DNA from 3 places in the Streptomyces synnematoformans genome. Region 3 is predicted to be linked to each of the others. Evidence: predicted binding sites of a transcription regulator. Region 3 holds the regulator's gene; each other region holds the start of a gene.
What was found. The regulator HrcA, encoded in region 3, represses chaperone genes, less so after heat shock. The targets are predictions, from matches to a motif close to TTNGCACTCNGNNNNNCNGAGTGCNAA.

Region 1 (5,275 bases), on a different contig from region 3:
CAGAATCATGAACGAGGAGGACAGCGGCGTGCCGGGCGCGGTCGCCGCCCAGCTGCCGCAGATCGCCGCGGCCATCGACGCCACCGCCGAGCGGATGGCCCGCGGCGGCCGGCTGCTCTATTTGGGCGCCGGCACCGCGGGCCGGCTCGGGGTGCTGGACGCCAGCGAGTGCCCGCCGACGTTCAACACCGACCCGGCGCAGGTCGTCGGCATGATCGCCGGCGGTGACAAGGCGATCCGCACGTCCACGGAGGGCGCGGAGGACAGCAAGGAGCTGGCCGCCGCCGACCTGGAGGCCGCGGGCCTCGGCCCCGACGACACGGTCGTCGGCATCTCCGCCTCCGGCCGTACGCCGTACGCCGTCGGCGGCGTGACGTTCGCGCGCGCCCGGGGGGCGCTGACCGTCGGGCTGTCCTGCAACGCCGGTTCGGCGCTGTCCGCCGCCGCGCACCACGGCATCGAGGTCGTCGTGGGCCCCGAGCTGATCGCCGGGTCGACGCGGCTGAAGGCGGGCACGGCGCAGAAGCTCGTGCTCAACATGCTCTCGACGATCACGATGATCCGGCTGGGCAAGACGTACGGGAACCTGATGGTCGACGTGCGCGCCTCCAACGAGAAGCTGCAGGCCCGTTCGCGGCGCATCGTCGCGCTGGCGACGGGCGCGGGCGACGAGGAGGTGGAGGCCGCCCTCGCCGAGACCGGCGGGGAGGTGAAGAACGCCATCCTCACCATCCTCGGCGGCGTGGACGGCGGTACGGCCGAGCGGCTGCTCGACGCCTCGCACGGCCATCTGCGGGTGGCGCTGAAGGCCGCGACCGACGTGAGCTGACCAGAACCCCGGCAGACCCCGGCAGACCCCGGGCAGCCCCAGCCCCCCGCAGACCCCGCACACGCCCGAGGGCGGCACCCCCTTCGGGGTACCGCCCTCGGTTCGTCGGTCCGTCCGCGGACGTCCGGGCCCGGTGGCGCCCGGACCCGGCGGCCCGGATGCGGCGATCCCGGATCAGAAGTCCATGTCGCCGCCGGGCATACCGCCGCCGGCCGGGGCCTTCTCCTTCTCCGGCTTGTCGGCGACGACGGCCTCGGTGGTGAGGAACAGGCCCGCGATCGACGCCGCGTTCTGCAGCGCGGAGCGGGTCACCTTGGCCGGGTCGATGATGCCCTCGGCGATCATGTCGACGTACTCGCCGCTGGCGGCGTTGAGGCCGTTGCCCGGGGTCAGGTTGCGCACCTTCTCCACCACGACGCCGCCCTCAAGGCCGGCGTTGACCGCGATCTGCTTCAGCGGGGCCTCCAGGGCCAGCTTCACCGCGGCGGCACCGGTGGACTCGTCGCCCTGCAGCTCCAGCTTCTCGAAGACGTGGCCGGCCTGCAGCAGGGCCACGCCGCCGCCGGCGACGATGCCCTCCTCGACGGCCGCCTTCGCGTTGCGCACGGCGTCCTCGATGCGGTGCTTGCGCTCCTTCAGCTCGACCTCGGTCGCGGCGCCGGCCTTGATGACGGCCACGCCGCCGGCCAGCTTGGCGAGCCGCTCCTGCAGCTTCTCGCGGTCGTAGTCGGAGTCGCTGGCGTCGATCTCGGCGCGGATCTGGTTGACCCGGCCCTGGACCTGCTCGCTGTCGCCGGCACCGTCGACGATGGTGGTCTCGTCCTTGGTGATGACGACCTTGCGGGCGCGGCCCAGCAGGTCGAGACCGGCGTTCTCCAGCTTGAGGCCGACCTCCTCGGAGATGACCTGGCCGCCGGTGAGGATGGCGATGTCGCCGAGCATGGCCTTGCGGCGGTCGCCGAAGCCCGGGGCCTTGACGGCGACGGACTTGAAGGTGCCGCGGATCTTGTTCACCACGAGGGTGGACAGGGCCTCGCCCTCGACGTCCTCGGCGATGATCAGCAGCGGCTTGCCGGACTGCATGACCTTCTCCAGGAGCGGCAGCAGGTCCTTGACCGCGCTGATCTTGGAGTTGGCGATGAGGATGTACGGGTCCTCCAGCTCCGCCTCCATGCGCTCCATGTCGGTGGCGAAGTAGGCGGAGATGTAGCCCTTGTCGAAGCGCATGCCCTCGGTGAGCTCCAGCTCAAGACCGAAGGTCTGCGACTCCTCGACGGTGATGACGCCTTCCTTGCCGACCTTGTCCATGGCCTCGGCGATCAGCTCGCCGATCTGGGTGTCGGCGGCGGAGATGGAGGCGGTGGAGGCGATCTGCTCCTTGGTCTCCACGTCCTTGGCCTGCTCCAGCAGGGCGGCGGAGACGGCCTCGGTGGCCTTCTCGATGCCCCGCTTCAGCGCCATCGGGTTGGCGCCGGCGGCCACGTTGCGCAGGCCCTCCTTGACCAGCGCCTGGGCCAGGACGGTCGCGGTCGTCGTGCCGTCGCCGGCGACGTCGTCCGTCTTCTTCGCGACCTCCTTGACCAGCTCGGCGCCGATCTTCTCGTACGGGTCCTCGAGCTCGATCTCCTTGGCGATGGAGACACCGTCGTTCGTGATCGTGGGGGCGCCCCACTTCTTCTCAAGGACGACGTTCCGGCCCTTGGGGCCCAGGGTGACGCGGACGGCGTCGGCGAGCTGGTTCATGCCGCGCTCAAGGCCGCGCCGCGCCTCCTCGTCGAACGCGATGGTCTTGGCCATTGTGTTGAGTCCTCCCGGACAGGGGGGTGGTCTGTGTCCGGACCGCGCTGGCGCCCGCGACGGACGGTCCGCACCCGCGTGGTTCCCGCCCACCCGACGTACGGACCTCACCGAACCGGTCCCGTGCTGTCACTCTCACGTGGAGAGTGCTAACGCCAATGATTAGCACTCGCCCCCTGCGAGTGCAAGCGGGTACGGGGTTCTCACGCGCAGAGCGGAACCGGACAGCCACCGGACGGCAGACAGCAGAGGGCCCGCACCCCGGGGGGTGCGGGCCCATCGCAAGTCGTCCGTGGTCGATGCCCGGCGCTCAGCCGTTGACGCGGACCATGTCTGCCTGCGGCCCCTTCTGACCCTGCGAGATCTCGAACTCGACCCGCTGGCCTTCTTCGAGGGTGCGGTACCCGTCCATCTGAATCGCGCTGTAGTGGACGAAGACATCCGCACCACCGTCGACCGCGATGAAGCCGTACCCCTTCTCCGCGTTGAACCACTTGACGGTGCCCTGAGCCATTCCAAACTCCCCTATTGCTGGCCCTTACACAGGACCGCACTCCGCGGACCCGGGTCAGACCTCACCCCCGGATACACGCCGGGGCGTGCGCCGGAACGCGTCGACCGCGGCTGAATGTATCCGCACAGATGCCCAGTGCAACAGGTCACTCGGACGAGAATTCTGCGGACACTCGATCGGTATTTTTCCGATCAATCCATGCATTCAACGACAACTCGGGCAGGGCATAGCTGACCATCACGACAAATAACTCTCCGCAATTACCCGGAACTTGTCGCGTTCTCATAGGCATGGAGCAAGGACCACGAGGGGGGAACGCCCCAACCCTATCGCGTGCACGGACATGCGAACGGCCCCACTCCGGATCAGTGGGGCCGTGCGCGCGGCGGCGGGGTTCAGCAGCCCCCGGCGACCGCCGGGATGATCGAGACGCCGGCCCCCTCCGGGGTGGGAGTCTGCAGGCCATCGGCGAAGCGGACGTCGTCGTCGTTCACGTAGACGTTCACGAAACGGCGCAGCTTGCCTTGATCGTCAAGCACCCGCGCGGCGATCCCGCGGTGGTTCTTCTCCAGGTCTTCGATCACGTCGGCGAGGGTCGCGCCCTCGGCGCTCACCTCCGACCGGCCGTCTGTATACGTACGGAGGATGGTCGGAATTCGGACGTTCACGCTCATGATGCGAGGCCAGCCTCTCGGAAGGAGTCGAGTGTGGGACGAATGATCGCGCTCGGCCCCGTGGTGGGGGCGACCGCGTCGAGAGTCTTCAGGCCGTCGCCGGTGTTGATCGCGACGGTGGTCCCGGCCGGGTCGATCCGGCCGTCCGCGACGAGCTTCGCCAGCACGCCGAAGGTCACGCCGCCCGCCGTCTCCGCGAAGACGCCCTCGGTACGGGCCAGCAGCTTGACCGCGTCGACGACCTCGGCGTCCGTGACGTCCTCCACCGCGCCGCCCGTGCGGCGGGCGATGTCCAGGACGTACGGGCCGTCGGCCGGGTTGCCGATCGCGAGGGACTTGGCGACCGTGTCGGGCCGCACCGGACGCACCACGTCGTGGCCGTCCTTGAAGGCCCGCGAGACCGGGGAGCAGCCCGCCGCCTGGGCGCCGAAGATCTTGTACGGACGCTCCTCGACCAGCCCCGCCGCGATCAGCTCCTTCAGCCCCTTGTCGATCTTCGTGAGCTGGGAGCCGGAGGCCACCGGGATGACGATGTTGTCCGGGAGCCGCCAGCCGAGCTGCTCGCAGATCTCGTACGCGAGGGTCTTGGAGCCCTCCGCGTAGTACGGGCGGAGGTTGACGTTCGTGAAGCCCCAGCCCTCGCCGGCCGGGTCGCCGATCAGCTCGGAGCAGAAGCGGTTCACGTCGTCGTACGTGCCCTCGATGCCGACGACGTCGCCGCCGTAGACGGCCGCCATGACGACCTTCGCGTGCTCCAGGTCGTGCGGGATGAACACGCACGACCGCAGCCCCGCCCGCGCCGCGGCGGCGCCGACCGCGCCGGCCAGGTTGCCGGTGGAGGAGCAGGACAGCGTGGTGAAGCCGAAGGCGCGGGCGGCCTCGACGGCGATGGCGACGACGCGGTCCTTGAAGGAGTGCGTCGGGTTGCCTGAGTCGTCCTTGACGTGCAGCTCGCCGGTGACGCCCAGCTCGGCGGCGAGCCGGTCGGCGCGGTGCAGCCGGGTGAAACCCGGGTTGAGGTTGGGTGCGGACGCCACGTCGGCCGGGACCGGCAGCAGCGGCGCGTACCGCCAGATGCTCCGCGGGCCCGCCTCGATCCGGGCGCGCAGCCGCGCGGCGGACTCGGCGTCGCCGCCGGGAAGCTCGTACGCCGCCTCCAGCGGCCCGAAACACGTCTGGCACGCGAAGACGGGACCCAGCGGCACCCGCTCCCCGCACTCCCGGCAGGACAGCGCGACGGCGGGACCCAGATCGACGGCGCCGTCGTCGACGGCGGTGCGGGTGGCAGCTGTCTCTACAGCCATAGTGGCGAGGCCCTCTCTCCTCATCTTCCCCGCGACGCATCTCGCCGCAGGACGGAATTGGCACCATCACCGCCCGGGGCCTCGCAGCGTCGCGAGTGCCGGACGGAGGGTTGCCGGGGCTTCAACGGGCCGTTCCCTCTGCCCCTCTGGATGAGCT
Region 2 (13,016 bases), on a different contig from region 3:
CTCCACCACCCCAACCTGCGCGAACTGCCCTACGCGGCGCAGCGCGAGGAGATCTGCGGCCAGCAGCGCGTCCTCAGGCGCGAGATGGGCGCCGCCCCGCGGATCTTCCGCCCGCCCTACGGCAACTACAACGGCGACACCCTGCGCGCGGCGAAGGACTGCGGCATCGACCTCGTGCCGCTGTGGCAGCAGGAGGCGTTCCCCGGCCGCTGGACGTACTCCCGGGCGGACACCGCCTTCCACCCCGGCGATATCGTGCTCACCCACTTCGAAGGTCCTTCCGAATTCGGCGGCACGATGGCCGATGTCGTCCGTACGGTGCTCCGTAAGGCGAACGACGAGGGCTTCGCCGTTGCTCGCTTGGAGGACTACGTATGAGGCGCAGCCGCGCCGTCCGCCGCCGGCCGTCCGCCGCCGCGATAGCCGCCGCCTGCCTGCTGGCGCTCACCGCCTGCGCGGACGCCGCCCGGCCCACGGAGGAGTGGTTCCCGGAGACCACCGGCGAGTCCGCGGCGGGGGCCGGGGACGGCAAGCCGGGCGCCGGGCAGGGGGGCCGCACGCCCCGCGCGCTGCCCGGCGGGGCAGGCGGGGACGACGGGGCCACCCAGGGCGGCCGCGCCGCCGCCCCCGGGGCGTACCACCGCTGGGGCCTCGACCGCCCCCTCGCCCCGCCGCCCGAGCCGCCGGCCGCCCGCCCCGTGCGGCCGGAGCCCTCCGGGCTGCCGGCCGTGGTGGACCGGGTGCCGACGCGCGACAAGGTCGTCTTCGTCACCATCGACGACGGCGTGAACAAGGACCCGGCGCTCATCGACATGGCGGCGGACCTGCGGCTGCCGTTCAGCATGTTCCTCGCCGACTCCGCAGTCGGGGGAGGTACCGGCGAGGACTACGGCTACTTCGCGGAGCTGCAGCGCCTCGGCAACTCCGTACACGGCCACACCCTCACCCACCCCGACCTCACCTCCCTGCCGTACGCCGCGCAGCGCCGCCAGATCTGCCGCCAGCAGGAGCGCGTCGCGGACCGCTTCGGCGTCCGCCCGACGCTCTTCCGGCCGCCCTACGGCGAGTACGACGCGGCGACGCTCAGGGCCGCGGCCTCCTGCGGCGTACGGGCGGTGCCGCTGTGGCGGGCGGAGATGAAGGCCGGCGGCCTGGAGTACCGCGAGGGCGACCGGCTGCGCCCCGGCGACATCGTGCTGGCGCACTTCCGGGGGCCGGGGCAGCAGGGCGGCCGGACGATGACGGACGTGCTGGCGGAGCTGGTACGGGAGATCCAGCGGCAGGGGTACACGGTGGCCCGGCTGGAGGACTACATGTGACGCGGACGGGGCCCGGCTCGCACAGCTGTACGGGGCGTACGGGCGGGTGGGCGACCCGGACGGCGGCAATCTGGCACTCGGCTTGACCGAGTGCTAAAGGGCGGCATAACCTCGGCTCTGGCACTCCCCGAGGGAGAGTGCCAACACAGCGACGAGGCGGATCCGGCACCCGCGACGACGGGTCCTCCTGGGTCGCCACCCCAGACATTCAACCCCGCGAGATCTCCGAAGGGGGAGGTCGGATCGTGACGACCGCCAGCACCAAGGTTGCCATCAAGCCGCTTGAGGACCGCATCGTGGTCCAGACGCTCGAAGCCGAGGAGACCACGGCCTCGGGCCTGGTCATCCCGGACACCGCCAAGGAGAAGCCCCAGGAGGGCGTCGTCCTGGCCGTCGGCCCGGGCCGCTTCGAGGACGGCAACCGCCTGCCGCTCGACGTCTCCGTCGGCGACGTCGTTCTCTACAGCAAGTACGGCGGCACCGAGGTGAAGTACAACAACGAGGACTACCTCGTCCTCTCTGCCCGCGACGTGCTCGCGATCATCGAGAAGTAACGGGGCGCTCCCGCTTCTTCCGCACCCCAGGCCGCGCCCCGGATCCGTTCGCCGAGCACCACATACCGAAACGGGCCGGGGCGTCGGCGCTCCCTACGGCGCCCTTTGAGAGGACCCACGTTTCATGGCGAAGACTCTGAAGTTCGACGAGGACGCCCGCCGCGCTCTGGAGCGCGGCGTGGACAAGCTCGCCGACACCGTGAAGGTGACGATCGGCCCCCGTGGCCGCAACGTCGTCATCGACAAGAAGTTCGGCGCCCCGACCATCACCAACGACGGCGTCACCATCGCCCGCGAGATCGAGGTCGAGGACCCTTACGAGAACCTGGGCGCGCAGCTCGTGAAGGAGGTGGCGACCAAGACCAACGACATCGCGGGTGACGGCACCACCACCGCCACCGTGCTGGCCCAGGCGCTGGTCCGCGAGGGCCTGCGCAACGTGGCCGCCGGCGCCTCCCCCGCCGCGCTCAAGCGCGGCATCGACGCCGCCGTCGCGGCCGTCTCCGACGAGCTGCTGAAGGCCGCCAGCCCGATCGACTCCAAGTCCGACATCGCCGCGGTCGCCGCGCTGTCCGCCCAGGACGAGCAGGTGGGCCAGCTCATCGGCGAGGCCATGGACAAGGTCGGCAAGGACGGCGTCATCACCGTCGAGGAGTCCAACACCTTCGGCCTGGAGCTGGACTTCACCGAGGGCATGGCCTTCGACAAGGGTTACCTGTCGCACTACATGGTGACCGACCAGGATCGCATGGAGGCGGTGCTGGAGGACCCGTACATCCTGATCACCCAGGGCAAGATCTCCTCCATCCAGGACCTGCTGCCGCTGCTGGAGAAGGTCATGCAGGCGGGCTCGTCGAAGCCGCTGCTGATCGTCGCCGAGGACGTGGAGGGCGAGGCCCTGTCCACCCTCGTCGTCAACAAGATCCGCGGCACCTTCAACTCCGTCGCGGTCAAGGCCCCCGGCTTCGGCGACCGCCGCAAGGCGATGCTCGGCGACATGGCCACCCTCACCGGCGGCACCGTGGTCTCCGAGGAGGTCGGCCTCAAGCTGGACCAGGTGGGCCTGGAGGTGCTGGGCACCGCGCGCCGCGTGGTCGTCACCAAGGACGACACGACGATCGTCGACGGCGCCGGGAAGTCCGACGAGGTCGCCGGCCGGGTCGCGCAGATCAAGGCCGAGATCGAGGCCACGGACTCCGACTGGGACCGCGAGAAGCTGCAGGAGCGGCTGGCCAAGCTGGCCGGCGGCGTGTGCGTCATCCGCGTCGGCGCGGCCACCGAGGTCGAGCTGAAGGAGAAGAAGCACCGCCTGGAGGACGCGATCTCCGCCACCCGCGCGGCGGTCGAGGAGGGCATCGTCGCCGGCGGCGGCTCGGCGCTCGTGCACGCCGCGAAGGTGCTGGAGGGCAGCCTCGACCTCAGCGGCGACGAGGCCACCGGTGTCGCGGTCGTCCGCCGCGCGGCGGTCGAGCCGCTGCGGTGGATCGCCGAGAACGCGGGCCTGGAGGGGTACGTCATCACCTCCAAGGTCGCCGAGCTGACGGGCGGCCAGGGCTTCAACGCCACGACCGGCGAGTACGGGGACCTGGTGAAGGCCGGCGTCATCGACCCGGTGAAGGTGACCCGCTCCGCGCTGGAGAACGCGGCGTCCATCGCGTCGCTGCTGCTGACCACGGAGAGCGCGGTGGTGGAGAAGCCGGAGCCGGAGGAGGACCAGGGCCACAGCCACGGCCACGGCCACGCGCACTGACCTCCGGTCGGGGCGGCGGACAACCGCCCCGGGTGCGCCCGTCAGGGCCCCGCGCCGTACGCGAACGTACGGGGCGGGGCCCTGCGCGTTGACCTCCGGTGAGGGCGGCGGACGGTCGCGCGGCCTCACCGGCGGGTTCCCGCCCGCGGCGGCCGGCCCCGGCGGTGCAACCGCGCCGGGGCCGGGGCCCCCACCCGCCTGAGGTGGGGCCCCGCCCGCGCGGCGGAGCCGCGGGTGCGGGGGCCGGGGCGGAGCCCTCGGGGGTCGACTGCGTGGCGGAGCCGGCGGTCGTGGGGGCGTGCGGGGGGCTCGGGGGCGGAGCCCCTGAGGTTCGGGAAGGGGCGGGGTCGGGGAACACCCCCTGCCGGGGCTGGACCCCGGTCAGCGGGGGCCGTACTTGCTGCCCGCACCCGACGACACCCGCCCCAGCAACCCGCGCGGCACCAGCTTCGCCGCCCCCATCAGCGCCTTGTACCGCGGGTCCGGAATCGACACCGTCCGCCCCCGCCCCAGGTCCCGCAGCGCCTCCGCCACCACCCGGTCCGCGTCGAGCCACATCCACCCCGGGATGCGGTCCGTCCCCATCCCCGCCCGCTCGTGGAACTCCGTCCGTACGAACCCCGGGCACAGCGCCATCAGCCGCACCCCGCTGCCCGCCAGGTCCCGCGCCACCCCCTGCGTGAACTGCACCACCCACGCCTTGCTCGCCCCGTACGTCCCGCGCGGCACGAACGCCGCCACCGACGCGACGTTCACCACCGCGCCGCGCGACCGCTCCTGCATCGCCGCCGCCGCGGCCGTCGTCAGCCGCAGCACCGCCTCGCAGTGCACCTTCAGCATCGTCAGCTCGTCGGCGAGCGCCACCTGCAGGAAGCGCCCCTTGAGCCCGAAGCCCGCGTTGTTGACCAGCAGGTCGACCGGCCGGCCGGCCTCGCCGAGGCGGGCCTCGACCGCGGCGATGCCCTCCTCCGTCGCCAGGTCCGCGGGCAGCGCCGCGGCCTCGACGCCGTGCCGCTCGTGGAGTTCGGCGGCCTGCTCGTGCAGCCGTTCCGCCGTTCTGGCGACGAGCACCAGGTCGTGTCCGGAGGCGGCCAGGCGGCGCGCGAAGGCGGCGCCGAGGCCGGCCGTCGATCCCGTAATCAGCGCAGTGGTCATGTCCGCACGCTAGCGGGCGCGCTCAGTGTCCGGCATGTCCGCCGCTCCCACCGGGGACCCGCCCGGCCGCCCCGCCCGGCTCCACGACGACGAACTGGCCCATCATCCCGCCGTCCTCGTGGGAGAGCAGATGGCAGTGGTACATGTACGGCACGTCGGGGTCGGGCGGCCCGTCGAAGCGCAGGGCGATCTTCACCTCCCGGCCGCTCGGCACGTACACGGTGTCCTTCCGCCCCCGCAGCTCCGGCGGCGGCGGTTCGCCGTCCACCGCCAGCACGCGGAACTGCACGTCGTGGACGTGGAAGTTGTGCGTGACGCCGTCGCGGTTGCGCACGGTCCAGACCTCGGTGGCGCCGCGCTCGACGGTGGCGTCGATGCGGTCCATCGCCATCGGGGCGCCGTTGATGCCGCTCATGCGCAGGTCGAAGTGGCGTTCGCGGGAGGCGTCGGCCGGGTCGGGCAGTTCGACGTCGGCGAGCCGCGCGGGTACGTCGGGGGCGGGGCGCAGGGTGTCGGCGGCGCGCAGCTCCAGCACGTCGAAGGAGTCGTCGCCGCCGGAGAAGCGGGACTGCCAGAAGTCGCCGCCGCCCGGCGGGCTGCTGCGCAGGACGGTGCGTTCGCCGGGCGCCATCCGCACGAGGATCTCGGCGCGCTCGCCGGGGGAGAGCGGCAGGCGGTCGGTGCGGTGGGGGGCGCCGAGGAGGCCGCCGTCGGTGGCGACGAGGTCGAAGGCGCGGTCGTCGGCGAGGCCGAAGTCGTAGACGCGGGCGGTGGAGGCGTTGAGGAGCCGCAGCCGGACGAGTTCGTCGCGTACCTCCCGGTACGGGGCGAGGGTGCCGTTGACCATCGTCTCGTCCCCCAGGAAGCCGGTGTTCCGCAGGAACCGGTGGCCGTGGTCGAAGCGGGCGCCGTTGAAGCGCACGTCCTGGACGACGACGGGGAGGTCGTTCACCCCGTACTCGTCGGGGAGGCCGAGCTGCCGTGCCGGCGCGTCGTCCACGAGGAACATCCCGGCGAGCCCGCGCTGCACGTGCCGCTCGGTCCCGCCGTGCGGGTGCGGGTGGTACCAGAGGGTGGCGGCGGGCTGGTCGACGGGCCAGTGCGGCTCCCATGCGCCGCCGGCGTCGACCATCTGGTGCGGCCCGCCGTCCATGGCGGCGGGCAGGTGCATGCCGTGCCAGTGGACGGTGGAGGGCTCGTCGAGCCGGTTGGCGACCTCGACGCGGACCTTCTCGCCGCGCTCGGCGCGCAGCGTCGGCCCGAGGTACGTGCCGGGCCAGCGGTCGGCGGCGGCAGTCGCGGGGCTGGTGAACCCCCAGGTCGGCGTGGGCTGCCCGGGCCGGAACTCCGTCTCGCCCGCCCGTATCCCGAGCCGGAAGACGCGGGTGCCGTCCGGCTGCACCTCGCCCTCCTCCAGCGGCGGTATCAGCAGCTCGTTGCGGAAGTCGACCTTGCCGACCGTGGAGACGTCCGCGCCGGTGTAGAGCCACAGCCCGGCGCCGGCCACGGTGCTCACGACCGTGGCCGCCACCGCGGCCAGCACGAGCAGCACCCGCTTGAGCCGCGACCCCCGTCCGTTCGTCTTCGTCATGTGTCAGAGTTTTCTGACATGAGGGCCCGGCGGGCATCGGGTATGGCACGGGTACGTCCCGGAGGCGCCCCTGAGCCGCGTCTCCGGGACACCCCCGAGAGCGCGGGCCGGCCCGGCGCCGCCGGGCCGGGGGCGTCAGGCCGTCTGGGCCGCCGCCTTGCGGGCCTTCTCCCGGGACTCCGGGTGCAGCGCGTCGCCGGCGGCGAGGAGGCGGGGGAGCAGCTCGCGCTCCAGGGTGAGCGCGCGGAACCAGAAGGCGGCCGTCACCTCGTGGTCCGGGCGGTGCTCGACGCGGACCGCGTCCCCGGCGCGTATCTCGCCCGGCTCGATCACGCGCAGGTACGCGCCCGGCCGGGCCGCCTGCGTGAAGCGCTTGACCCAGCCCTGCTCGCCGAGCCAGCCGGCGAACGTGCGGCAGGGGATGCGCGAGCTGGTGACCTCCAGCAGCAGGTCGGCGCCGACCCGCCAGCGCTCGCCGATGAGCGCGCCGCAGACGTCGACGCCGGCGGTGGTTAGGTTCTCGCCGAAGACGCCGTTGGGCAGGTCGCGGCCGAGTTCGGCGGCCCAGACGTCGAGGTCTTCGCGCGCGAACGCGTACACCGCCTGGTGCGTGCCCCCGTGGTGGCGGAGGTCGCCGACGACGTCGCCGGCGAGGCCGCTGCCGCCGACGCCCTCGGGGCCGGGCTCCTCGACGCGCACGGGCCCGTCGGCCGGCCGCTTGTCGATGCCGGTGACGAAGCCGGGGGCGTCGGTGATGTCGGGCGCGGTCTGCGGACGGCCGAGGTTCACGGAGAGCAGGTGCATCCCTCGACGGTAACCGCCCCCGCCGACAGCGCTCAAAGCGGTTTCCGACCGGGACTCGCCTAGGCTGGGGGCATGTTCGACGCCCGCCACCTGCGCGTTTTCCGGGCCGTGGCCGCGACCGGCTCGTACTCCGCCGCCGCCCGCGAACTCGGCCTGACCCAGCCCGCCGTCAGCCAGCAGATGCGGGCGCTGGAGCAGGCGGCGGCCACGCCGCTGCTGGTCCGCGCGGGCCGGGAGCTGCGGCTGACCGAGGCCGGGGAGGCGCTCCTGCGGCACGCGGGCGGGATCCTCGCCGGGCTGGCCGCGGCGGAGGAGGAGGTCGCGGCGCTCGCGGGGCTGCGGGCGGGGCGGGTGCGGCTGGTGTCGTTCCCGAGCGGGAGTTCCACGATCGTGCCGGGCGCGCTGGCGGCGATGCGGGCGGCGCACCCGGGGACGCGGATCTCGCTGGTGGACGCGGAGCCGCCGCGGTCGGTGGGGATGCTGCGGGAGGGGGAGTGCGAGATCGCGCTGGCGTTCCGCTACCCGTCGGCGGACGCAGGTACAGGTACGGGGACGGGCGCGCACGCGGGTACGGACACGACAGGCGGGGCCGCCGCGGCCGCCGCGGCCGGGTCGGACGCGGAGGCGGACGGCTGGGACGGGCTCGTCGTCCGGCCGCTGCTCACGGACCGGCTGCTCTGCCTGGTGCCGGAGGACCACCCCGCCGCGGCCGCCGGCCGGGTCGAGCTGGCGGAGCTGGCCGGGGAGCCGCTGATCGCGGGCTGCCCGCGGTGCCGCCGGCACCTGGTGGAGCTGTGCGAACGGGCCGGCTTCGGGCCCCGTATCGACTTCGCGACGGACGACTACCCGGCGGTCGTCGGCCTCGTGCGCGCCGGGCTGGGGGTGGCGGTGCTGCCCGGGCTCGCGGTGCGGGCGGTGCCGCCGCGTGGGGTCGTCACCGTGCCGCTGGCGCCGGCGGCACGGCGGGAGGTGGTGGCGCTGACGCTGCCGGACCTGGCCCGGGTGCCGACGGTGGCGGCGATGCTCGACCGGCTGGCGACGGCCGCCGTGCACGCGGACACCGCCGGGACCGCCGGTGCTCCCGAGACCGCGGACGCCCCCGACGCCGCGGGGGCCGCCGCGCCCGCCCCGTAGCGCACCGAATCAGTTGTGGTGTGTGGGCGCCGGTGCCGGCGCCCGGTGCCGGGCGCGGCCCAGCAGCTCCTCGCGCTCGTCCTCCGTCAGCCCGCCCCACACGCCGTACGGCTCACGAACCGCCAGCGCGTGCGCCGCGCACTCCGCGCGCACGGGGCAGCGCATGCACACCTCCTTGGCGGATGCTTCCCGTGCGCTGCGGGCGGCGCCCCGCTCCCCTTCCGGGTGAAAGAACAGCGAGCTGTCGACACCGCGGCAGGCTGCGATGAGCTGCCAGTCCCACAGATCGGCGTTCGGGCCCGGCAGACGGGAGAAATCAGCCATTTTGTATCACCTTGGAAGCGCCACGGAAGACCCCTAACGGTCGTGACACTACCTCTCCGGGCTTACCAGATGTAAATAGTACTCATAGTGAAAATAGAAAACAGCTGATCAGAACGGGCTGAATTGGTGCATTCGGGTCATGGTGCGGCGCGGCGTGGCGGCTCTTACTCCGTGACCGGTTCATCACCTAGAGTGGCGACGTGTGTGGCCCCGGTCCCCGTGGCGACAGTCGTTGCCACAGGTGCCGGAAGCCCCCGTAACTCTTTCGGGTGACCGTCGTTGAGAGTGCGGAAGCGGTTGACCGCGTTCGTCCCGGGCGCGCCCGATGAACGGTCGACCGCCGAAGGTGACGATACGTACCAGCCCTGGAGGCTCAAGGTGACGCGCATCAGCTCCGGAGGGCGGCCATGACTTCCGTCCTCGTTTGCGACGACTCCCCACTCGCCCGAGAGGCGCTTCGCCGCGCGGTCGCGACCGTGCCCGGCGTAGAGCGCGTGACGACGGCGGCTAACGGCGAAGAAGTGCTCCGCCGCTGGGGTGCCGATCGTTCGGACCTGATTCTGATGGACGTACGGATGCCCGGCCTCGGCGGCGTCGAGACCGTGCGCCGGCTGCTCTCCGCCGACCCGGGGGCGCGGATCATCATGCTGACCGTGGCCGAGGACCTCGACGGCGTGGCCCTCGCGGTCGCCGCCGGCGCCCGCGGGTACCTGCACAAGGACGCCTCCCGCGCCGAGCTGCGCGCCACCGTCACGCAGGCCCTCGCCGACCCGACGTGGCGGCTCGCGCCGCGGCGGCTGCGCTCCACCGAGATGGGGGCTGCGCCGACGCTCACGGCGCGCGAGATCCAGGTGCTCGAAGGCATGAGCCACGGGCGGTCCAACGCCGAGATCGGCCGCGAACTCTTCCTCTCCGAGGACACCGTGAAGACGCACGCGCGCAGGCTTTTCAAAAAACTCGGCGCGTCCGACCGCGCGCACGCCGTGGCGCTCGGGTTCCGCTGGGGTCTCGTACGCTGACCTGCCGCGCATCCGCCGCGCCGGGGGCCGGTGCCCCGGCCCTGCGCACCCGTCCCGTACGCGGCGGCGGGCCCGCGGGCGGGGGCCGCGGGCCGCGGGACGGCCCGGTTTCGCGCGCGAAGGCGCATGCTTGAGGCATGGGTTCTTGTGGGCGGCGCGCAAGGGGCACAGCGGAATCCCGGACGGGGGAAGCGAAGGGAGGGCGCTCGTGGTGACTGTCCGCGCAGTTGCGCATAACGCTTCGGTCTACAACGACGGCCGCGATACCGCGGAACGTTCGGGGGCGAGGCACCATGGACGGATGCGCGGCAACGAGACCACTGTTTCCCAGACGGCCGAAAGGCCGGGCGAGATCAGGGGCCTCGTACAGCTTGCCGCCGAGGGCGACGAGCGCGCGACGCACGATCTGCTGGCCCACGTGCATCCGCTGGCGCTCCGCTATGTTCGCACGCGGCTGCACCGGTTGCCGGGCGACGCACGGCACTTCGTCGACGATCTCGCGCAGGAAGTCTGCATCGCGGTGCTCTGCGCGCTCCCGCGCTACCGCGACACCGGCCGCCCCTTCGAGGCCTTCGTCTTCGCCATCGCCGCGCACAAGGTCGCGGACCTGCAGCGGGCGGCGATGCGCGGCCCCGGCTCCACCGCCGTGCCCTCCGACGAGATGCCGGAGCGGCCGGACGACTCGCTGGGGCCCGAGGAGCAGGCGCTGCTGAGCAGCGACGCCGAGTGGGCGAAGCAGCTGCTGGCGAGCCTGCCGGCGAACCAGCGGGAGCTGCTGCTGCTGCGGGTCGCGGCGGGCTTCAGCGCGGAGGAGACGGGCCGGATGCTCGGGATGACGCCGGGCGCGGTGCGGGTGGCGCAGCACCGGGCGCTGAGCAGGCTGCGGGCGCTGGCGCGCCAGTAGCGGCGGGCCGCCCGCGGTGTACGGACCGAAGGCCCGCCGGCCGCCGGACTTCGTACCTTCGTGCACCCGTCACCAGGCCCGTTACGGACCTGCCCGGCGCGCCGTTACCATGGTCAGTCCCATCGGGCAAGACCCACCGGAAGGGTGTCATGACAGAGCGCGCCGCCGACGTCCCTGACAAGTTCGCCACCATCGGGCTCACCTTCGACGACGTGCTGCTGCTGCCCGGCGCCGCCGACATGGCCCCGGGCGAGATCGACACCTCCAGCCGCGTGTCGCGGAACGTCAGGGTGAACATCCCGCTGCTCTCCGCCGCCATGGACCGGGTCACCGAGTCCCGGATGGCCATCGCCATGGCCCGCCAGGGCGGCGTCGGCGTGCTGCACCGCAACCTCTCCATCGAGGACCAGGCCAAGAAGGTCGACCAGGTCAAGCGCTCCGAGTCCGGCATGGTCGCCGACCCGATCACCATCCGCCCCGACGCCACCCTCGCCGAGGCGGACGCGCTCTGCGGCCGGTTCCGTATCAGCGGCGTGCCGGTGACCGACGAGGGCGGCCGGCTCGTCGGCATCGTCACCAACCGCGACATGGCCTTCGAGCCCGACCGGAGCGTCGAGGTGCGCTCGATCATGACGCCGATGCCGCTGGTCACCGGCCGGGTCGGGATCTCCGGCGCGGAGGCCATGGAGCTGCTGCGCCGGCACAAGATCGAGAAGCTGCCGCTGGTCGACGACCGGGACGTGCTCAAGGGCCTCATCACGGTCAAGGACTTCGTGAAGGCCGAGAAGTACCCGAACGCCGCCAAGGACGACGAGGGCCGCCTGCTCGTCGGCGCGGCCGTCGGCGTCGCGGGCGACGCGTACGACCGCGCGCAGGCGCTCGTCGAGGCCGGCGCGGACTTCATCGTCGTGGACACCGCGCACGGCCACTCGCGGCTCGTCGGCGACATGGCCGCGAAGATCAAGTCGAACGCGGCCGTCGACGTCGTCGCCGGCAACGTCGCCACCCGCGACGCCGCCCAGGCGCTGGTCGACGCGGGCGTCGACGGCATCAAGGTCGGCGTCGGCCCCGGCTCCATCTGCACCACCCGCGTGGTCGCCGGCGTCGGCGTCCCGCAGGTCACCGCGATCTACGAGGCCGCGCTCGCCGCCCGGGACGCCGGCGTGCCGGTCATCGGCGACGGCGGCCTGCAGTACAGCGGCGACATCGCCAAGGCGCTCGTCGCCGGTGCGGACACCGTGATGCTCGGCAGCCTGCTGGCGGGCTGCGAGGAGTCGCCGGGCGAGCTGCTGTTCATCAACGGCAAGCAGTTCAAGTCGTACCGCGGCATGGGGTCGCTCGGCGCGATGCAGTCGCGCGGCGGCGCCACGTCGTACTCCAAGGACCGCTACTTCCAGGAAGAGGTCAGGAGCGACGATCAGCTGATCGCCGAGGGTATCGAGGGCCAGGTCCCGTACCGCGGCCCGCTCGCCTCCGTCGTCCACCAGCTGATCGGCGGGCTCCGGCAGTCCATGTTCTACGTCGGCGGGCGCACCGTCCCGGAGATGAAGGACCACGGCCGCTTCGTCCGCATCACCTCCGCGGGCCTGAAGGAGAGCCACCCGCATGACATCCAGATGACGACCGAGGCCCCGAACTACTCCCGCAAGGCCTGACCGGACCCGCCGGGGGATACTGGGGGCGGCAACCGTCTGGAAAGGGCAGTATTCGTGACCGAGATCGAGATCGGCCGGGGCAAGCGCGGGCGCAAGGCGTACGCCTTCGACGACATCGCCATCGTGCCGAGCCGGCGCACCCGGGACCCGAAGGAGGTCTCGATCGCCTGGCAGATCGACGCCTACCGCTTCGAGCTGCCCTTCCTCGCCGCCCCGATGGACTCGGTCGTCTCGCCGGAGGCGGCCATAAGGATCGGGCGCTTCGGCGGTCTTGGCGTGCTCAACCTCGAAGGGCTGTGGACCCGTTACGAGGACCCGGAGCCGCTGCTCGCCGAGATCGCCGCGCTCGACGAGCACGACGCGACACGGCGGATGCAGGACATCTACGCCGAGCCGATCAAGGAGGAGCTGATCGGCCGGCGGCTGGCGGAGGTCCGCGAGTCCGGCGTGGTCACGGCCGCGGCGCTGTCGCCGCAGCGCACGGCCCAGTTCTCCAAGACCGTGGTCGACGCGGGCGTGGACCTCTTCGTCATCCGCGGCACGACGGTCTCCGCCGAGCACGTCTCGTCGGCGGCCGAGCCGCTGAACCTCAAGCAGTTCATCTACGAACTCGACGTGCCGGTCATCGTCGGCGGCTGCGCCACGTACACGGCGGCGCTGCACCTGATGCGCACGGGCGCGGCGGGCGTGCTGGTCGGCTTCGGCGGCGGCGCGGCGCACACCACCCGCAACGTCCTGGGCATCCAGGTGCCGATGGCGACGGCGGTGGCCGACGTCGCGGCGGCCCGCCGGGACTACATGGACGAG
Region 3 (13,016 bases):
GGTTTCCGGCGGGGCGGGGGACAATGGGCCCCATGCCCTCCGTACTGCCCGACGGCGAGCCCGCGCCCGCGGCCGGGACGCTGCCCCCCGAGGCGCTGGCCGGCGCCGCCGACCGCTCCCTCGGCTTCTACGCCCACGTCCCGTACTGCGCCACCCGCTGCGGCTACTGCGACTTCAACACCTACACCGCCGCCGAGCTGCGCGGCACCTCCCGCGACGACTACGCCGCCACCTTCGCCGAGGAGGTCCGCCTCGCGCGCAAGGTCCTCGGCGACGATCCGCGCGAGGTCGAGACCGTGTTCTTCGGCGGCGGCACCCCCACGCTGCTGCCCGCCGCGGACCTGGGGCGGATGCTGGCGGCGATCCGCTCGGAGTTCGGCCTCGCGGCGGACGCGGAGGTGACCACGGAGGCCAACCCGGAGTCGGTCGGCCCGGCGTATCTGGCGGAGCTGCGGGAGGCCGGGTTCAACCGGATCTCGTTCGGCATGCAGAGCGCGCGGGACCACGTGCTGCGGGTGCTGGACCGCACGCACACCCCGGGCCGGCCGGAGGCGTGTGTGGCGGAGGCGCGGGCGGCGGGGTTCGCGCACGTCAACCTGGACCTGATCTACGGCACGCCGGGCGAGACCGACGACGACTGGCGGGCGTCGCTGGCGGCGGCGCTCGGCGCGGGGCCGGACCACGTGTCGGCGTACGCGCTGATCGTCGAGGAGGGCACGCAGCTGGCGCGGCGGATCCGGCGCGGCGAGGTGCCGCCGACGGACGACGACGTGCACGCGGACCGGTATCTGATGGCGGAGGAGGCACTGTCGGCGGCGGGGATGGAGTGGTACGAGGTCTCGAACTGGGCGGCGACGGACGGCGGCGCCGCGGGCGCCGGCGCCGGGGCGGACGGCGCTGGGGCGGCGCGGTGCCGGCACAACGAGCTGTACTGGACCGGCGCGGACTGGTGGGGTGCGGGCCCGGGGGCGCACAGCCACGTCGGCGGGGTGCGCTGGTGGAACGTCAAGCACCCGGCGCCGTACGCGGAGGCGCTGGCGGCGGGGCGGTCGCCGGCGGCGGGGCGCGAGGTGCTGACGGCGGAGGACCGCAGGGTGGAGCGGATCCTGCTGGAGCTGCGGCTGTCGGCGGGCGTGCCGTTGTCGCTGCTGCGGCCGGCGGGGGCGGAGGCGGCGGAGCGGGCGGTAAGGGACGGCCTTCTGGAGCGCGGTCCTTACGCGGCGGGGCGGGGGGTGCTGACGTTGCGGGGGCGGTTGCTGGCGGACGCGGTGGTGCGGGACCTGGTGGACTGAGGGGGCTCGTCCCCCAACCCCGCCCCTCCCCGAACTCAGGGGCTGCGCCCCCGAGCCCCCCGGAGCCCCGAGGCTCCCCGGGGCTGCGCCCGGGCCGCCTCGGGGCTTTGCCCCGGCCCCTGAGCCCGGGCTCCTTTGTGGGCTGCGCCCCCGGCGCTCCGGGCCGCGCCCCACGGGCCCTCCCGGGGCTGCGCCCCGGGACTCTGCGGGGCTCCGCCCTCGGGCCGCGCCCCGGCCGCCACGGGGCTTTGGCCCGGTCCTCTCAGCCTGGGCTCCTCTGGGGCTTCGCCCCGGCCCACCGGGCCTTGCCCGGACCCCTGCGGGCTCCGGCCCGGACTCGTGGGCTGTGTCCCCGGCCCCCTCTGGGCCGCGCCGCGCCCGGCCCCCGCGGGGCTCTCCCCCAGCCCCCCGCAGGGGCTCAGCCTGCCGGGAGGGTGACGAAGTCGATCAGCTCTTCCACTCGGCCCAGCAGCGCCGGCTCCAGGTCCCGGTACGTCCGTACCGAGCCCAGGATCCGGCGCCAGGCGGCTCCCGTGTCCGACGGCCAGCCCAGTTCGCGGCAGACGCCCGTCTTCCAGTCCTCGCCCCGCGGGATCCGCGGCCAGGCCGCGATGCCCACGGACGCGGGCTTGACCGCCTCCCACACGTCCACGTAGGGGTGCCCCACCACCAGGGCGTGGTCGCTTGTCACCGACTCCGCGATGCGCCACTCCTTCGTGCCCGGTACCAGGTGGTCCACCAGCACCCCGAGCCGTGCGTCCGGGCCGGGGGCGAAGGCGGACACCACCGCCGGCAGGTCGTCCACGCCCTCCAGGTACTCCACCACCACGCCCTCGACCCGCAGGTCGTGCCCCCACACCCGCTCCACCAGCTCCGCGTCGTGGCGGCCCTCGACGTAGATGCGGCCGGCGCGGGCCACGCGCGCGGTGTGGTCGCGGACCGCGATCGAGCCGGAGGCGGACAGCAGCGGGCCGGCCGGCGCGGGGGAGCGGCCCGGGGGGACCAGCGTGACCACCCTGCCGTCGATCATGAAGCCGCGCGGCGTCAGCGGGAACACCCGGTGCTTGCCGAAGCGGTCCTCCAGGGTCACCGTCGGACCCTCCGCGGTCTTCTCCGTACGGATGACCGCTCCGCAGAAGCCGGTGCCCACCTCCTCCACCACGAGGTCCGGCTCCGCCGGCACCTCCGGGGCGGGCTGCCGCGGCTTCTTCCAGGGGGGCGTGAGATCGGGGTCGTAGCGGCGCACGGGGCGAGACTACGACACGCCGCGCAACGGCAAGCGCGCCGCACGGCGGCGGGCACCCGCGCTACCCCACGCGCCGCGCCAGCTCGTCGCGTTGGGCCCGCACGAACTCCGCATCGACGAGCGCCCCGTGCCCCGGCACGTACACCGCCGCCCGGCCGCCCAGCTCCAGCAGCCGGTCCAGCGCCGCCGGCCACCGTGCCGGGGCGGCGTCCGGCCCCGCCTGCGGCGGGCCGGACTCCTCGACCAGGTCGCCGCAGAAGACGACGGCCGGCCGCCCCGGGACGTACACGGCCATGTCGTGCGCCGAGTGCGCCGCGCCCAGCTCGACGAGCAGCACCTCCCGGCCGCCCCCGAGGTCCAGCGGGTACGTGCCGGAGACCGCGTGCCGCGGGGCGACCAGGACGTCGGCGGCCTCCGCGGCCGCGTCGGGGTCAAGACCGTGGCGTACGGCGTCCGCGCGCAGCTCTTCCCGGCCCGCCCCGCGCAGCCGCGCGGCGATGCCCGCCGGGCCGTGGACCTCGGCCCCGGCGAAGGCGGCGGTGCCGAGCACGTGGTCGAAGTGCGGATGCGTGAGCGCGATGTGCGTCACGGGGCGGCCGAAGCGGTCCCGTACCCGGCGGCGCAGCTCCGCGCCCTGGCGCAGCGAGGCGCCCGTGTCGATGAGCAGCACGCCCGCCGGCCCGGCCACCGCGCCCGCGGTCGCGTCCCAGCGGGGCAGGCGGCACCGTACGACGTCCGGCGCCGGCTCTTCCCATCCGCCGTCCATGCCTCGACGCTATACCGTGACGGGCCGCCTTGCCTGAGCCGCCGTACCCGGCCGTACACTGGCCCCGGACCCTGGCACTCCCCGCCGTCGAGTGCCAGCGGCGGCACGGCCGGACGGACAGGACACCGAGTGCGGAGGTGGGCAGCATGCTCAGCGAGCGTCGGCTCGAAGTGCTGCGCGCCATCGTCCAGGACTACGTGGGCACGGAGGAGCCGGTCGGCTCCAAGGCCCTCACCGAGCGGCACCACCTGGGCGTCTCCCCGGCGACGGTGCGCAACGACATGGCGGCCCTGGAGGACGACGGGTACATCGCCCAGCCGCACACCAGCGCCGGCCGTATCCCCACCGACAAGGGCTACCGGCTGTTCGTCGACAAGCTCGCCGACGTCAAGCCGCTCAGCGCGCCCGAGCGGCGGGCCATCCAGAACTTCCTGTCCGGCGCCGTCGACCTCGACGACGTCGTCGGGCGCACGGTGCGGCTGCTCGCGCAGCTGACGCGGCAGGTGGCGGTCGTGCAGTACCCGTCCCTGACGCGCTCGACGGTGCGCCACGTCGAGCTGCTGCAGCTCGCCCCCGCGCGCGTCATGCTCGTGCTCATCACCGACACCGGCCGGGTCGAGCAGCGGGTGATCGACTGCCCGGCGCCGATCAGCGAGGACTCCCTCGCCGACCTGCGGGCCCGGCTCAACAGCCGCGTCGTGGGCCGCCGCTTCGGCGACGTGCCGCGGCTGGTGGCGGACCTGGCCGAGTCCTTCCCGGCGGACGACCGCGGCACGGTGCAGACCGTGCTGTCGGTGCTGCTCGAAACGCTGGTGGAGGAGACCGAGGAACGGCTGATGATCGGCGGCACCGCCAACCTCACCCGCTTCGACCACGACTTCCCGCTCACCATCCGGCCCGTGCTGGAGGCACTGGAGGAGCAGGTGGTGCTCCTCAGGCTGCTGGGTGAGGCGAAGGAACCGGGCGTGACGGTGCGTATCGGCCACGAAAACGACCACGAGGGGCTCACCTCCACCTCGGTCGTCTCCGTCGGATACGGTTCAGGCGGCGACACCGGTGAAGCGGTCGCGAAGCTCGGCGTGGTCGGACCTACCCGCATGGACTACCCCGGAACGATGGGAGCGGTACGCGCAGTGGCACGGTACGTCGGACAGATCCTGGCGGAGTCATAAGTGGCCACGGACTACTACGCGGTCCTCGGCGTCGGACGCGACGCCTCGCAGGAGGAGATCAAGAAGGCGTTCCGCAGACTCGCGCGCGAGCTGCACCCGGACGTGAACCCGGATCCGAAGACCCAGGAGCGGTTCAAGGAGATCAACGCCGCCTACGAGGTCCTCTCCGACCCGCAGAAGAAACAGGTCTACGACCTCGGCGGCGACCCGCTGTCGCAGAACGGCGCCGCCGCCGGCGGCTTCGGCGCCGGCGGCTTCGGCAACCTCTCCGACATCATGGACGCCTTCTTCGGCACCCAGGGCCAGCGCGGGCCGCGTTCGCGCACCCGCCGCGGCCAGGACGCCATGATCCGGCTCGAAATCGAGCTGGAGGAGGCGGCGTTCGGCGGCAGCAAGGAGATCCAGGTCGACACCGCGGTCGTCTGCGGCACCTGCAGCGGCGAGGGCGCGGCGCCCGGCACGTCGGCGCAGACGTGCGACATGTGCCGGGGCCGCGGCGAGGTCTCCCAGGTCACCCGCTCGTTCCTGGGCCAGGTCATGACCTCCCGGCCCTGCCCCCAGTGCCAGGGCTTCGGCACCGTGGTGCCCACGCCGTGCCCCGAGTGCGCGGGCGACGGCCGGGTGCGCTCGCGGCGCAGCCTGACGGTCAAGATCCCCGCGGGCGTCGACACCGGCACCCGCATCCAGCACGCCGGCAAGGGCGAGGTCGGCCCGGGCGGCGGCCCGGCGGGCGACCTGTACGTGGAGATCCGCGAGCTGCCGCACCCGATCTTCCAGCGCCGCGGCGACGACCTGCACTGCACGGTGACGATCCCGATGACGGCAGCGGCGCTGGGCACGAAGGTCAACCTGGAGACCCTCGACGGGCTCGAAGAGGTCGACATCCGTCCGGGCACGCAGTCGGGGCAGGCCATTCCGCTGCACCAGCGCGGCGTCACGCACCTGCGCGGCGGCGGCCGGGGCGACCTGGTCGTCCACGTCGAGGTCGAGACGCCGCAGAAGCTGGACGTGGAGCAGGAGCGGCTCCTGACCCAACTCGCCCAGCTGCGCGGCGAGGAGCGGCCGCAGGGCCAGTTCAAGCCGGGCCAGCAGGGGCTGTTCTCGCGGCTGAAGGACGCCTGGAGCGGACGCTAGCGGCGGCGGCCGGTGTCGGCGGTGTCGTCCGGTGCCGGCCGTGCCGGCGGGCTGTCGCCGGGGCGCCCGCCGGGCCGCCGCCGGTGCGGCCCGGGTGGCGGGCGCGGTGGGTGGGACGTCACCGTCCCGGGCGCGTGAAGACGTGCGGATTCCATGATCGGAGCGGGCCGTCGGTGTCCGAGCTGCATGACAGGATTGAGCCATGCCCACCGAGCTGAACGATCTCTTCACCTTCCCGATCGTGCAGGCGCCCATGGCCGGTGGCGCATCCTGCCCGCAGCTCGCCGCCGGCGTGCTGGAGGGCGGCGGCCTGGCGTTCCTCGCCGCCGGGTACAAGACGCCGGAGGCGATGTACGAGGAGATCCGCCAGCTCCGGGCCGTCACCGACCGCCCCTTCGGGGTCAACCTGTTCCTGCCCCAGCCCCCCGCCCCGCCGGACCCCGCCCAGATAGAGGCGTACGCCGAGCAACTGGCCGGCGAGGTCGAGTGGTACGGCACCGGTCTTGGCGACGCCGACGCCGGCACGGACGACGCCTTCGACGCCAAGGTGGCCATCCTCCTCGACGAGCCGGTGGCGCTGGTCTCGTTCACCTTCGGCTGCCCCCCGCCGGCCGTGCTCGACGCCTTCGCCCGCGCCGGGACGTACACCGTCGTCACCGTCACCAACGTCGTCGAGGCGCGCCGGGCGCAGGCCGCCGGGGCCGACGCCCTGTGCGTGCAGGGCGTCGAGGCCGGCGGCCACCAGGGCGGCTTCCGCAACGACCCGCGCGACGACCGGGTGGGCCGCGGGCTGCTCACGCTGCTCGCCGAGGTGCTGGAGGCGGTGGACGTGCCCGTGATCGCCGCCGGCGGGCTGATGCGCGGCGGGCAGATCGCCGCGGTGCTGTCCGCCGGCGCCGCCGCCGCGCAGCTGGGCACCGCGTTCCTGGTCTGCCCCGAGTCGGGCGCCAGCGCGCTGCACAAACGGGCCGTCAGCGGCGGGGTGTTCACGCGCACGGAGCTGACCCGCGCCTTCTCCGGCCGCCCCGCCCGCGGGCTGGTCAACCGGTTCGTCCGCGAACACGGCCCGTACGCCCCCGCCGCCTACCCCCAGGTCCACCACCTGACCTCCCCGCTGCGCGCCGCCGCCGCCCGCGTCGGCGACCCGCAGGGCATGGCGCTGTGGGCCGGCCAGGGCTACCGGCTGGCGCGTGAACTGCCCGCCGCCGAGCTGGTGGAGGTGCTGGCCAGGGAGTTGGCCGACGCCCTCAGCGGCGCCGCCAAGCCCGCCGGCGACGCCTCGGACGGCATGCTGTGACCGCCCCCGTGTTCGTCGCGGAGCCCGACCTGCTCGCCGACGCCCGCCCCGGCGCGGTGCTGGCGCTGACCGGGCCCGAGGGGCGGCACGCGGTGTCCGTGCGGCGGCTGCGCGCCGGCGAGGACGTCGTGCTCACCGACGGCGCCGGCCGCGGCGCGTACGGCACCGTGACCGGCGTGACGGGCCCCGACCGGCTGCTGGTGACGTGCGCCGAGGTGCGCGAGGAGCCGGCGCCGCGGCCGCGGCTGACCGTCGTGCAGGCCCTGCCCAAGGGCGACCGCGGCGAGCTGGCCGTGGAGACCATGACCGAGACCGGGGTGGACGCGGTGGTGCCGTGGGCGGCCTCCCGGTGCGTGACGCAGTGGCGGGCAGAGCGCGGGCGGAAGTCCCTGGCCAAGTGGCGCGCCACCGCCCGCGAGGCGGGCAAGCAGGCCCGCCGGCTGCGCTTCCCCGAGGTCGCCGGGCTGCACTCGACGAAGGAGCTGCTGCCGCTCCTCGCGGGCGCGGCGTTCGCCGCCGTGCTGCACGAGGAAGGCGAGGAGAGCACAGCGCCCCTGGCCGGTGCGGCGCTGCCGCGGACGGGGGAGGTCGTGCTGGTGGTCGGCCCCGAGGGCGGGGTCACGCCGGCGGAGCTGGCCGCGTTCGAGGGCGCCGGCGCCGGGGCGTACCGGCTGGGGCCGACCGTGCTGCGCACCTCCACCGCCGGCACCGCGGCCGGCGCCGTGGTGCTCGCCGCCACCGGCCGGTGGTCCTGACCGCCCGCGGCGGAGGTTCCGTATGCCCGGATCCGGACGTCCCGCACGCCGCTGTCGAAGGGGTTTTCCCCGGTTGTTCGACGGTACGCCCCCGTATGTTCCCATCGGGTACGGGACGAAGGTCACACCGCACCGCAAAGCGGTGGTGAGCGCCGCCTCCGCATGATGGGATGATCGACGTGACTCAGCCTGCTTACCTGCGATTCCCGCACCTGCACGGCGACTTGATCACCTTCACGGCAGAGGACGACGTCTGGGCCGCGCCCCTCGACGGCGGCCGCGCCTGGCGGGTGAGCGCCGACAACATGCCGGTCGACCACCCCCGCATAGCGCCCGACGGCACCCGCGTCGCCTGGACCTCCACCCGCGACGGCGCCCCCGAGGTCCTCACCGCGCCCCTCGACGGCGGCGCGCCCGTGCGGCTGACGTACTGGGGCAGCGGCAAGACCTCCGTACGCGGCTGGACGCCCGACGGCGACGTGCTGGCCCTCACCACCCACGGCCAGTACTCCCTGCGCCGCACCTGGGCCCGCGCCGTGCCGCCCGACGGCGGCCCCGCGCAGACGCTGCCGTTCGGGCCCGTCGGCGACGTCGCGTACGGGCCGGAGGGCCGCGTCGCGCTGCTCACGGCGACCATAGGCCGGGAGGCGGCGTACTGGAAGCGCTACCGCGGCGGCACCGCCGGCCGGCTGTGGCTCCGCACCGCCGCCGACGCGGAGTTCACCCGGCCCGCGGGCCTCGACGCCCTCCTCGGCAACGCCGAGTGCCCGGTGTGGGCCGGCGGGCGGCTCGCGTTCCTCTCCGACCACGAGGGCACCGGCGCGCTCTACTCGGTGGACCTCTCAGCCCTCGATGCGCCCGAGGCGTCCGACACGCCCGACGCGTTCGCCACGCCCCGCCGCCACACCCCCCTCGGCGGCTTCTACGCCCGCCACGCGGCCACCGACGGCACCCGCGTCGTCTACGCCGCCGCCGGCGAACTCTGGCTCCTCGACGACCTCGCCGAGGGCACCGAGCCGCGCCGCGTCGACATCCGCCTCGGCGGCCAGCGCACCGACCTGCGCCCCCGCCCGCTGCGCCCCCGCCGCGACCTCGGCGCTGCCCGCCCCGACCACACCGGCCGCGGCAGCGCCGTCGAGATCCGCGGCACCCTGCACTGGGTGACCCACCGGGAGGGGCCCGCCCGCGCGCTGGCCGCCGAGCCGGGCGTACGGGCCCGGCTGCCGCGGGTGTTCCGCGCCGAGGGCGCCGAGCACGTCGTGTGGGTGACCGACGCCGAGGGCGAGGACGCGCTGGAGTTCATTCCCGCCGCGGGCCGCGACGCCGGCGCCCCGCCCCGCCGGGTCGCCGCGGGGCGCCTGGGCCGCGTTACCGGGCTGGCCGTCGCGCCGTACGGCAGCCGCGTCGCCGTCGCCGCGCACGACGGCCGGGTGCTGCTCGTGGAGCGCGCCTCCGGCGAGGTGCGGGAGGTCGACGCCAGCGAGTACGGCGACGTCGGCGGGCTGGTGTTTTCGCCCGACTCCGCCTGGCTGGCCTGGTCCCACCCGGGGCCCGGCGAGCTGCGTCAGCTGCGGCTGGCCACCACCGACGGGCTGTCCGTCGCCGAGGCCACGCCGCTGCGCTTCCGCGACTACTCCCCGGCGTTCACCGCCGACGGCAAGCACCTGGCGTTCCTCTCCGAGCGCGCCTTCGACCCGGTCTACGACAGCCACGTCTTCGACCTGTCGTTCCCGTACGCCTGCCGCCCGCACCTGATCACGCTCGCCGCCGAGACCCCCTCGCCGTTCGGCCCGCAGCGCCACGGCCGGGCCCCGGAGCGCGGCGGCTCCGACGACGGCGACGACCCGGGCTCGCCGGACACCCCGCCGGTCACCCGCATCGACCTCGACGGCCTCGCCGACCGCATCCTGCCCTTCCCCGTCGAAGCCGCCCGCTACTCGACACTGCGCGCGGCGGACGGCGGCCTCCTGTGGCTGGTCCACCCGCTGCGCGGCGTCCTCGGCGCCGACGCCGCCGGCCCTGACGACGACGGGCCCGGCACCCGGCTGGAGCGCTACGACCTCGGCAAGCAGCGCGTCGAGGAACTCGCCGACGACGCCGACGGCTTCACCGTCACCGGCGACGGCAAGCGGATCCTGCTGCGCACCGACGGCAAGCTCAAGGTCGTCCCCGCCGACCGCAAGCCCAGCCACGCCGACGACGGCGACGGCGACAACGTCACCGTCGACCTCAGCCGCGTACGGCAGCTGCTCGACCCGGCCGCGGAGTGGCGGCAGATGTACGACGAGGCCGGCCGGCTGATGCGCGACAACTTCTGGCGCGCCGACCTCGGCGGCGTCGACTGGGACGGCGTGCTGGACCGCTACCGCCCGCTGCTGGAGCGCGTCGCCACCCACGACGACCTGGTCGACCTGCTGTGGGAGGTGCAGGGCGAGCTGGGCACGTCGCACGCGTACGTCGTGCCCCCCGGCGGCGGCGCGGCCGCGGCCGGCACGGAGCGGCGGCAGGGGCTTCTCGGCGCCGACATCTCCCGGGCCGACGACGGCCGTTGGCGGGTCGACCGGATCCTGCCCGCCGAGACCTCCGACCCCCACGCCCGCTCCCCGCTGGCCGCGCCGGGCGCCGCCGTCCGGCCCGGCGACGCGATCGTCGCCGTCGACGGCCGGCCCGTGGACCCGCTGGCCGGGCCCGCGCCGCTGCTGGTGGGCTCGGCGGGCAAGCCCGTCGAGCTGAGCGTGCTGCCCGCGGACGGCGGGGACGTGCGCCACGCCGTGGTCGTCCCCGTCGCCGACGAGGAGCCGCTGCGCTACCACGCCTGGGTCGCCGGCCGGCGCGCCTCTGTAAGAGAAGCGTCCGACGGCCGCCTCGGCTACCTCCACGTGCCCGACATGCAGGGCCCCGGCTGGGCGCAGCTCCACCGCGACCTGCGCGTCGAGGTCGCCCGCGAGGGCCTGGTGGTCGACCTCCGCGACAACCGCGGCGGGCACACCTCGCAGCTCGTCGTGGAGAAGCTGGCGCGGCGCATCGTCGGCTGGGACGCGGGCCGCGGCATGCGGCCCGTCAGCTACCCGATGGACGCACCGCGCGGCCCGGTGGTCGCCGTGGCCAACGAGTTCTCCGGCTCCGACGGCGACATCGTCAGCGCCGCCATCAGGGCGCTGGGCATCGGCCCGATCGTCGGGCGGCGGACGTGGGGCGGGGTCGTCGGCATCGACAGCCGCTACCGGCTGGTCGACGGCACGCTCGTGACGCAGCCGAAGTACGCCATCTGGATGGAGGGCCCGGGCTGGGACGTGGAGAACCACGGCGTCGAGCCGGACGTGGACGTGCAGCTCACCCCGGAGGACTGGGCGCAGGGCCGCGACCCGCAGCTGCAGACGGCGGTGCGGCTGGCGCTGGAGGCGCTGGAGCGCAGCCCGGCGGCGGCGCCGCCGGAACTGCCGGGCCAGCGGGCGGACCAGGCGGACCACGGGCAGCAGGCGGAGTAGCCGGAGCAGCGGCGGGGCACCGGGTACGGGCCGCGGGGTACCATGCGGCCCGTACCGCCCGACTCGTCCGAAGGAGGCCGGGAACATGGCCGGGGAGCCGCAGGCCGACTGCCTGTTCTGCAAGATCACCGCGGGGGAGGTGCCCGCGACCGTCGTCCGCGAGACCGCCACGACGATCGCCTTCCGCGACATCAATCCGCAGGCGCCCACCCACGTCCTGGTCATCCCCAAGGCCCACTACCCGGACGCCGGCAGCCTCGCCGCCGCCGACCCGCAGCTCATCTCCGACGTGCTGCGCGAGACCGCCGAGGTCGCCGCCGAGGACAAGGTCGTCGCCACCGGCTACCGCGTCGTGTTCAACACCGGCGCCGGCGCCGGCCAGACCGTCTTCCACGTGCACGCGCACGTGCTCGGCGGCCGCGGCCTGAACTGGCCGCCCGGGTAGCCCCGGTCTCCCCGGCGGTGTCCGCCCGCGAACTCGTCGTCCTCGGCACGGCCAGCCAGGTCCCCACCCGGCAGCGCAACCACAACGGCTACGTGCTGCGCTGGGACGGCGACGGCATCCTCTTCGACCCCGGCGAGGGCACCCAGCGCCAGATGCTGCGCGCCGGCGTGGCCGCGAACCACCTGAACCGCATCTGCGTCACCCACTTCCACGGCGACCACTGCCTCGGCCTGCCCGGCGTCGTCCAGCGCATCAACCTCGACCGCGTCCCGCACCCCGTCACCGTCCACTTCCCGGCCAGCGGGCGGCACTTCTACGAGCGGCTGCGGTACGCGAGTGCGTACCGGGAGACCGCGAAGATCGAGGCGGGCCCGGTCGACGGGGACGGCGTGGCCGCCGTCACGCCCGCGTACACCCTTGAGGCGCGCCGGCTGAACCACCCCGTGGACGCGTACGGCTACCGCCTCGTCGAGCCGGACGGCCGTCGCATGCTCCCCGGCCGGCTCGCCCGGGCGGGCATCGCGGGCCCGGACATCTCCCGGCTGCAGCGCGAGGGCTCGCTGCGGGGCGTGCGGCTGGAGGAGATGTCGGAGCCGCGCCGCGGGCAGCGGGTCGCGTTCATCATGGACACCGGGCTGTGCGAGGGCGTGTACGCGCTGGCCGAGGAGGCGGACCTGCTGGTCATCGAGTCCACGTTCCTGGGCACGGAGACCGCGCTGGCCGTCGAGTACGGGCACCTGACGGCGGCCCAGGCGGCGGGCGTGGCGGTCGCGGCGGGCGTACGGCACCTGGTGCTCACGCACTTCTCGCAGCGCTACCCGGACCCGGCGGACTTCGCGCGGGAGGCGCGGGAGGCGGGCTACGCGGGGCCGCTGACGGTCGCGACGGACCTGGGGCGGGTGCCGGTGCCGCCGCGGCGGTGAGGGCGGCACGGCGCGGGGGCCCGTGCGGGACGCGGTGCTCCCGCCGTCCCCTGTGCGGCGGGAGCACCGTGCGCGACACCCACGCCACCTTCGTGCGCGCCGCAGGGCGAGAAGGAGCGTCTGCCCCCCACGGGTCAGGCCGCGGGGTCGGCCGCCGGGCCCGCCCCCGTCTCCGTACGGGCGGGACGGCGGGCGCGGCGACGGGTGCGGACGAGCAGGGCCGCCGCGAGCAGTGCGGCGCAGAGCCCGGCGACCGCCGCCGGGTCCGCGGCGTCCACGGCGTCGGTGAGGGCCCGCTGGGCGGTGCCGGCCGCGTCGATCACGGGGTCGGTGGTGCCGGGGTCGTCCCTGGTGCGGATCTCGTACCAGCCGTAGTACGCCACGTAGGCGCCGACGACGAGGAGCACTCCGCCGCCGATCCGGGGGGTGGAGGCGCCGAGGCGGCGCAGGGGGGTGACGGCGGTCGTGCGGGTGAGCGCGACGCTGAGCGAGGCCGCA

Region 1: groL (chaperonin GroEL) is a predicted target of HrcA. The motif match lies at 2,753-2,779, and genes of this name have one in related genera.
Region 2: groES (co-chaperone GroES) is a predicted target of HrcA. The motif match lies at 1,390-1,416, and genes of this name have one in related genera.

What each region holds. Positions count from the first base shown of each region.
Region 1 covers NZ_BAAAPF010000387.1:405-5,679, reverse strand. The annotation lists gene murQ (N-acetylmuramic acid 6-phosphate etherase) at 1-829, shown strand, start outside; gene groL (chaperonin GroEL) at 1,004-2,626, opposite strand; gene ABD317_RS32635 (cold shock domain-containing protein) at 2,937-3,140, opposite strand; gene ABD317_RS32630 (MoaD/ThiS family protein) at 3,536-3,814, opposite strand; gene thrC (threonine synthase) at 3,811-5,118, opposite strand; SAM riboswitch class I at 5,136-5,275, opposite strand.
Region 2 covers NZ_BAAAPF010000115.1:296-13,311, forward strand. The annotation lists partial or broken gene ABD317_RS18040 (polysaccharide deacetylase family protein) at 1-378, shown strand, start outside; gene ABD317_RS18045 (polysaccharide deacetylase family protein) at 375-1,319, shown strand; gene groES (co-chaperone GroES) at 1,565-1,873, shown strand; gene groL (chaperonin GroEL) at 1,998-3,623, shown strand; gene ABD317_RS18060 (SDR family NAD(P)-dependent oxidoreductase) at 4,005-4,778, opposite strand; gene ABD317_RS18065 (multicopper oxidase family protein) at 4,801-6,369, opposite strand; gene ABD317_RS18070 (MOSC domain-containing protein) at 6,505-7,173, opposite strand; gene ABD317_RS18075 (LysR family transcriptional regulator) at 7,246-8,307, shown strand; gene ABD317_RS18080 (WhiB family transcriptional regulator) at 8,317-8,631, opposite strand; gene ABD317_RS18085 (response regulator transcription factor) at 9,039-9,650, shown strand; gene ABD317_RS18090 (RNA polymerase sigma factor ShbA) at 9,952-10,554, shown strand; gene guaB (IMP dehydrogenase) at 10,704-12,209, shown strand; gene ABD317_RS18100 (GuaB3 family IMP dehydrogenase-related protein) at 12,264-13,016, shown strand, end outside.
Region 3 covers NZ_BAAAPF010000032.1:22,278-35,293, reverse strand. The annotation lists gene hemW (radical SAM family heme chaperone HemW) at 33-1,292, shown strand; gene ABD317_RS08635 (DUF3097 domain-containing protein) at 1,711-2,538, opposite strand; gene ABD317_RS08630 (MBL fold metallo-hydrolase) at 2,600-3,304, opposite strand; gene hrcA (heat-inducible transcriptional repressor HrcA) at 3,451-4,476, shown strand; gene dnaJ (molecular chaperone DnaJ) at 4,477-5,610, shown strand; gene ABD317_RS08615 (nitronate monooxygenase) at 5,813-6,907, shown strand; gene ABD317_RS08610 (16S rRNA (uracil(1498)-N(3))-methyltransferase) at 6,904-7,662, shown strand; gene ABD317_RS08605 (S41 family peptidase) at 7,842-11,150, shown strand; gene ABD317_RS08600 (histidine triad nucleotide-binding protein) at 11,236-11,595, shown strand; gene ABD317_RS08595 (ribonuclease Z) at 11,613-12,518, shown strand; gene ABD317_RS08590 (cytochrome c biogenesis CcdA family protein) at 12,653-13,016, opposite strand, start outside.